DNA from 3 places in the Brevibacterium sp. CSND-B09 genome. Region 3 is predicted to be linked to each of the others. Evidence: riboswitches for the same ligand, from Rfam matches in the RefSeq annotation. Region 3 holds a riboswitch; each other region holds the start of a gene.
What was found. A riboswitch is a leader RNA that binds a small molecule or an ion and turns the genes downstream of it on or off. The one in region 3 is predicted to bind thiamine pyrophosphate.
Positions count from the first base shown of each region.

Region 1: another riboswitch for thiamine pyrophosphate. It lies ahead of thiO (glycine oxidase ThiO); the one in region 3 lies ahead of ACU4IU_RS05245 (TenA family protein).
Region 2: another riboswitch for thiamine pyrophosphate. It lies ahead of ACU4IU_RS03680 (ECF transporter S component); the one in region 3 lies ahead of ACU4IU_RS05245 (TenA family protein).

Region 1 is NZ_JBREGI010000001.1:276,331-278,590, forward strand. Features, by position in the region: gene ACU4IU_RS01435 (ketopantoate reductase family protein) at 1-244, opposite strand, end outside; gene thiE (thiamine phosphate synthase) at 241-924, opposite strand; TPP riboswitch at 936-1,039, shown strand; gene thiO (glycine oxidase ThiO) at 1,029-2,186, shown strand; gene thiS (sulfur carrier protein ThiS) at 2,183-2,260, shown strand, end outside.
Region 2 is NZ_JBREGI010000001.1:746,790-749,049, forward strand. Features, by position in the region: gene ACU4IU_RS03675 (fibronectin type III domain-containing protein) at 1-988, opposite strand, end outside; TPP riboswitch at 1,135-1,243, shown strand; gene ACU4IU_RS03680 (ECF transporter S component) at 1,266-1,895, shown strand; gene ACU4IU_RS03685 (ABC transporter ATP-binding protein) at 1,895-2,260, shown strand, end outside.
Region 3 is NZ_JBREGI010000001.1:1,099,192-1,101,451, forward strand. Features, by position in the region: gene ACU4IU_RS05235 (ATP-grasp domain-containing protein) at 1-322, shown strand, start outside; gene ACU4IU_RS05240 (uridine kinase) at 430-1,011, shown strand; TPP riboswitch at 1,068-1,174, shown strand; gene ACU4IU_RS05245 (TenA family protein) at 1,169-1,855, shown strand; gene ACU4IU_RS05250 (phytoene desaturase family protein) at 1,910-2,260, shown strand, end outside.

The DNA of each region.
Region 1 (2,260 bases), 820 kb from region 3:
TGAGTTCCTCAGCGGTGATGACATCGACCTGATTCGTCCGATCATCACCGGGTGCAGTGAAGCGCAGTCCCTCCGCGCGGACCGTCTCCGCCCGTGCCTGCCGGAGCAGGAAAGTGACATCGCGTCCGGCCTCCTGCAGATAGGTGCCGAACGCTCCGCCGGTCGCCCCCGCCCCGGCGATGAGAATCGACAGGTCAGCGCCAGCACCGATTCCGTCGGATGCTCTGTCAGCTGCTTGGGTCATTCCAACTCCTCCTTGAGCTCCCGCGCGGCCGCAGCGGGATCCTCAGCCGAGGCTATCGCACGGACGACGACGGTACGCCTCGCGCCCGCCTGCCGGATCGCGTCCAGCCTCTCCCCGGTCGCGATACCGCCGATCGCGAACCACGGTTTGGCCGCCTCGGCGGCGGTGGCGGTCAGCAGCGCCGTCCCCACAGAGGCGCGGCCTGGCTTCGTCGGGGTCTCCCAGACCGGCCCGACACAGAAATAGTCGGTCTCCGGGTCCGCCTCGGCGGCGAGCGCCTGCTCGAGGGAATGGGTCGAGCGGCCGAGGATGACATCGGGTCCGAGCACAGCCCTGGCCTGAGCACTGGTGAGGTCGCCTTGACCGACGTGGAAGACGTCGGCGTCGGTGAGGAGCGCGACGTCGGCACGGTCATTGACGGAGAAGAGCTTGTCGTGACGAGTGGCAGCATCCTTGAGGACCTCCAAGGCCGCGATCTCGGCGCGAGCCTCGAGGCTCTTGTCCCTCAGTTGGATGATGTCGACACCCCCACGGTAGGCGGCATCGAGGAACTCGGCGAGGTCACCTTGAACGGTCCGGGCATCGGTGCACAGGTAGAGCTTCGCCTCTGCCAGTCGGGCCTCTCTCCAGGCTCTCTTCGTCTGCCGCGCTGCGGTGCGCGGTGGCATCTGTGTGGTCATGGTCATAGAGTAGAGGAGTTCGCGGGAGCCTCCCAACGAGGCTGAGAGGGCGTAAGAGCCGACCGTCAGACCTGATGCGGATCATGCCGCCGGAGGGAGAAGCTGTGAGAGTCATTGTCGTCGGCGCCGGGATCATCGGCCTGTCCACGGCCTGGTATCTGCGCCGACTCGGTGCCGAAGTCACCATCATCGATCCTGCGCCCGCCCAGGGTGCGAGCCATGCTGCCGCAGGGATGCTCGCCCCCGCCGCCGAGGTGGTCTGGGGGCAGACTCCCCTGTATCCGCTGATGCGGGCCTCCGCGCGGATGTATCCTCAGTTCTCCGCCGAGGTGACGATCGCTGCCGGCAGCGATCTCGGTTTCTCGGATGCCGGAACATTGGTGTGCGCCGGTGACCGAGCGGACCTGCAGGCTCTGCGGGAGCTGCGCGATGCACAATCGCGATCCGGTTTCGCCACCGACCTCATCACGGGCAGTGCTGCCCGCCGGATTGAGCCGTCGTTGTCGCCTGCCGTGGCCGGGGCCGTGCACATTCCAGGCGATCACTCGATCGACCCCCGTCGGATCACTGCCGCACTGCTGACTGTCCTGTCCGCTGACTCAGCGCGCTTCGTTCGGCAGCGGGCGGTAAAACTGATCAAGGACGGCGATACGACTGTGGGAGTCGCTCTGGGCGACGGCCGTCGACTGGAGGCCGATCAGGTGATCATCTGCGCCGGCAGCGCTGTGTCCGCGATCGTCGGTGCCCCGCAGCTGCCTCTGCGTGAGGTCTGGGGTGATGTTCTGCGACTGCGCGCCTCCGCGAAGGCGACTCCGCTGCTGAGCCGCACCATCCGCGGGCTGGTCAATGGTCGCCCCGTCTACCTGGTTCCTCGCCCGGACGGCGAGATCGTGCTCGGTGCCAGTTCGCGTGAGGACGGACTCTCCGGCACCCCGGCCGGGGCGATTCACCGGCTGCTCGCCGACGGGCAGCGACTGGTCCCGGGCATCCTCGACGCGGAGATCACCGATATCACCACCCGTGCCCGGCCCGGTTCTCCGGACGACCTGCCGATGATCGGCCGCATCGATCCCGGCTGCATCGTGAGCACCGGGTATTTCCGCCACGGCATCCTCTTGGCCCCGTTCGGCGGCAGGCTCGGTGCCGAGCTCGCCCTGGGCGTCGCCTCCGACTGGCCTCCTGACGGGACGCTCGAGTCCGTGTCCCCACACCGCTTCACCACAGACCACACCAGTGCCTACCCGATGAGGAGCATCTCATGACCGACCACGACCACTCGCCGACCATCGTCCTCAACGGCGCTCGCCATGAGCTGCCGGGTGCCACCTCGGCGCTC
Region 2 (2,260 bases), 350 kb from region 3:
GGTGGAACCCGAGAACAGTCCAGCGTGCCTGGTCTCCGTGCTCGGCGACGACCTCGTCGATGAACTCGGCGTGGGCATCCATGTCCGGGCTGTTCGAGTTGATGTTGAGGAACAGGACCCCGTCCTCGATGAACCAGTAGTCGCCGCCGGAGGTGATGACGCCGCCACCGCCGTGATCCTGGCTGACATTGGGTCGGTTGAAGTGCTGCTCGTAGGCTTTCGAAGACACATCGTGGTTGCCGATCGTCGTCGCTTGCGGGATCGTGCGGGTCGCTTCCGGTGCCAGGTACTGCGCGTACTGCTCCTGGTTGCCGGCGGAGTTGACCTGGTCTCCCAGCGAGTAGAAGAAGCTCGGGTCGTCAGCAGTGGCCGCCGCCGAGGACAGGGTCCGGTCCCAACCGGCAGCGTCGTCGGGATCCCCGCCTCCGGCACCGACCTGGGGGTCGCCGAAGACGAGGAATTCGTCGTCTCCTCCAGCAGACCCTGTGGTGAACTGCTGCACCTCGGTGTACCCGTCCTCTTCGCTGCCGACCTGGTAGGCGTATTCGGTGTCGGGTTCCAGGTTAGTCATGCTCGCATGGTTGAAGTGACGCTTGAGGTCGGTGGCAAGGCCCGAGTCCGTGGTCTCAGCCTTGTCAGCATCGGCGGGGAGCTTTCCGCCGTCGACCTCACTAGCCGGTGCCCACCGGACCTCTCCCCCACCGGCACTCTCGCTCATCCACGAGAGGTTGCGCGCCGTGGAGTCGGCCCCAACCTGCAACACGGTATCGGTGATCGCCTCGCTCCCCGCGTCCGCCTCGGCGGGCGAATCCGTCCGGTCAGGGCTCGGAGTCTGAGCAGAGTCGGCCTTCGCGCCCTGGGTCGCGGTCGACCCTCCGGAACCGAGAGATGGTTCGGCACGCACAGGCACCGGGGCCGCCACCAGAGCGGCGAGCAGGGTGGCGGCGGACAGGGCACTGAGCGGTCTCTTCAGTCGATGCGTATTCACCCGCCCATTCCTACTGACCAGTAGTGTCCGGTTGTTCGAGGCCCATCGACGGGAATGGGAACGGGAAGTGAATCCTCGATGACCGCCCCCGGCCTCCGCGTCGCCACGGATCCCGGTCGCTGCCCCGCTCCCCTGTTGTACAGTGGTGGCTACGACAGGGGAGCGCCGTCAGGGGCGCTGAGAGTGCAGAAGAAGCTGCAGACCCTCGAACCTGATGCGGTTAGCACCGCCGAAGGAAGTCGAGACTCTTCACCCCTCCTTGAAATGAGGAGGCACAATGCCGAATACCACTACGCCGAGCACCACCCCCACCTCTTCACGCGCCTTCACCGCGGCGCCGAAATCCAAACAGTGGCGGGTGGTCGACTATGTCACCACCGCCGTTCTCGGCATTGCCGTGGGGCTTGTGTTCTGGGTGTTGGCGCTGAGCTGGAAGGTCCTCGAACTCGCCTTCCAGGCATTCCCGCCGTCGATCGGTCTCATCGCAGGACTCTGGGTGCTGGCCGGTCCGCTCGCCGGTGCCATCATCCGCAAACCCGGTGCCGCGCTCCTGTGCGAACTCATCGCCGCCATCGTCGAAGCCGTCCTCGGCTCTCACTTCGGAGCAACCGTCCTGCTCTCGGGTCTGCTGCAGGGCCTCGGTGCCGAACTCGTCTTCGCCGCCTTCGGCTACAAGCGCTTCACCCTGTGGGTCACCGCCGCATCGGGCATGCTGGCGGCTGCGTTCATGGCAGTGAGCGAGAACATCATGTACAACGCCGAATGGCAGTTCGGCTTCCAGGCGATCTACGCAGTCTGCGCGATCGTCTCCGGCCTCGTCATCTCCGGGATCGGCGCCTGGTTCGCCTACCGGGCGATCGCGGCCACGGGTGCTCTGAGCTCCTTCGCCTCCGGCCGTCTGCGCTGATGGCGCTGCCGATCACGGCCGCCGGCTTCTCGTGGTCGCACACCGACCGTGACCGGCCGGCTGTCGGTCCGCTCGATCTGCAGATCGCGGCCGGAGAGAAGGTGCTGCTGCTCGGTGCCTCCGGGGCCGGCAAATCGACGTTCCTCCACGCCGTCGCCGGTGTCCTGCCCGAGGAATCGGGTGAGGCCACCGGTGAACTCCTCGTCGGCGGTGAGAAACCGGATCCCCGCCGAGGCAGCACCGGGCTGGTCCTCCAAGATCCCGATTCTCAGGTGATCTTCTCCCGCATCGGTGATGATGTGGCGTTCGGGATGGAGAACCTCGGACTCCCGTCCGAGACAATCGACGCTCAGGTCTCCGAGTCC
Region 3 (2,260 bases):
GGCTGATCCCGACGTTGAGGCGATCCCCCAATTCGCCCGCCGTGAGGAGATCACGGCCGGAACACCGCTCATCGCTCGGCTCGAGACGCTCTTGGCCGACCTCGGCATCGAGATCGCCGGCGTCGAGTTCATCGAGACCGCCGAAGGCCGTCAGGTCGTCTACGACATCAACACGAACACGAACTACAACCCGTCCGTCGAGTCCGCCGAACAGTCGGCAGGTCGTCAGCCTGCCGCGGACCGTATCGCCGATTTCATCGCCGGCACCCTCGCCGAGGCGGCCCCACCGTCCGTGCCGCTCGCCGGGTCCGCAGCCCGGTGAGGTCCCGGGACACGGTCCTACGACACCTGCTGGCTGAGCTCCGCGCAGTCCGGCCGGGACAACGTGCGCTCATTGCCCTCGATGGGGTCGATGGGGCCGGGAAGACGATGCTCGCCCGCGAACTCGTGAATTTGGCCAAGACCGCTGCGGACGTTCCTGGTCATGATTCCGACCGCCGGGTCACCGCCATCAGCATCGACGGGTTCCACCACCCTCGGTCGATCCGCTACGCCCAAGGCAAGGGGCCAGACACGTTCTATCGCCGTTCCTATGACTACGGAGCATTCGTCGAGTCCGTCGTCGAACCATTTCGACGAGGCGGCTCGATCGTTCCAGCTGTGTGGGACGTCGACGAAGATCGGCCGCTTGCGCCGGAACCTCGGAGCCTGCCGAGCGACTGCGTCCTCCTGGTCGAGGGAATCTTCCTCCACCGTCCCGAGCTGGTGGATCTCTGGGATGCGAGTGTGTGGGTCGATGTTCCGTTTGAAGTCTCGGTCCCACGGGGAAACGACCGGTTTGCCGGAGCCTTCGATGCCGATCCCGAGGCCACATCGAATCGTCGCTACGTCGGTGGTCAACGTCTCTACTTCGCCGAGGCCGCTCCTTGGGAACACGCCACATGGGTGCTCGACAATCGCAATCTGGAACGGCCGACCCTGATCCGCCGGTCCGGGCCCGACCGGCCCTGATCTGCCAGCCCTGGCCCGTTCGCTCTGACAGCACACCTTATCCCGATGATAGTGTCGAAGTGCTGCAGGGGAGCGCCGAAAGGACCGGCGCTGAGAGTGCGCATGCAGACCCTTTGAACCTGATCCGGTGAGCACCGGCGGAGGGAGTGGACAAGCAATGACCACCACAGATTTCGACACATCGATCACCGTGGACGCCGACGGAGCGGTATCAGCACTGGTGAGTTCGACCAGCTGGCAGTGGACGGAAGCCGTCGAACACCGGTTCGTCCGGGAGCTCTTCGCCGGCAGCATCGACGACGCAGTGATGCGCGACTATCTGGTGCAGGACTATCAGTTCTTCGAGTCGTTTCTGTCGATGCTCGGCGCGTGCGTGGCCCACGCCGATGAACTCGAGGCGAAGCTGCGGTTCGCCCGACAGCTGGGAATGCTCGTCGCCGATGAGGACACCTATTTCGTCGACTCCTTCGCCGAATTGGGAGTCGATACAGCCGATTATCTCCACCCGGAGCTGACCGCCCCGACGGTTGGGTTCCGCGATCTCATGGACTCGTCAGTCGCTTCGGCGTCGTATCCGCAGCTGCTCGTCGTCCTCGTTGTCGCCGAATGGCTCTATCTCGACTGGGCCGAGTCCCGGAAGGACATGCCGCCGCGACATATTCACCGAGGCTGGATCGATCTCCACCGAGGCGAGGCCTTTCACGGGTGGGTGCAGTTCCTCGTCGACGAACTCGAACGCGTCTTCCCCTCCGGCGACGCCGAAGCCGCCGAGTCCCTGACCCGCGTGTGGCGGCACGCCGTCGATCTCGAATGCGCTTTCTTCGACAACGTGTACGACAACTGAGCCGCCAGGGAACGCACACCGCAGCCGTCCATCTCACTGACCTAGACTGGCCACATGAGCACAGGTGTTGATGCAGTCGTCATCGGATCCGGCCCGAACGGCATGGCCGCCGCCGTCACCATGGCCCGTGCCGGGCTGAGCGTCGAAGTTTACGAGGCTCAGCCGACGATCGGCGGCGGCGCCCGCACTCTCGACCTCGGTCTGGCCCCCGGCGTCACTCATGACATCTGCTCGGCCGTCCACCCACTGGCCATCGCCAGCCCCTTCTTCGTCGACTTCGACCTGCGTGCCCGCGGCCTCGAGTTCACCACCCCCGAGATCTCCTACGCCCAGCCCCTCGACGGCAAACCCGCTGCGCTGGCCTTCCACGATCTCGAAAGGACGGTCGACCACCTCGGCGCGGCA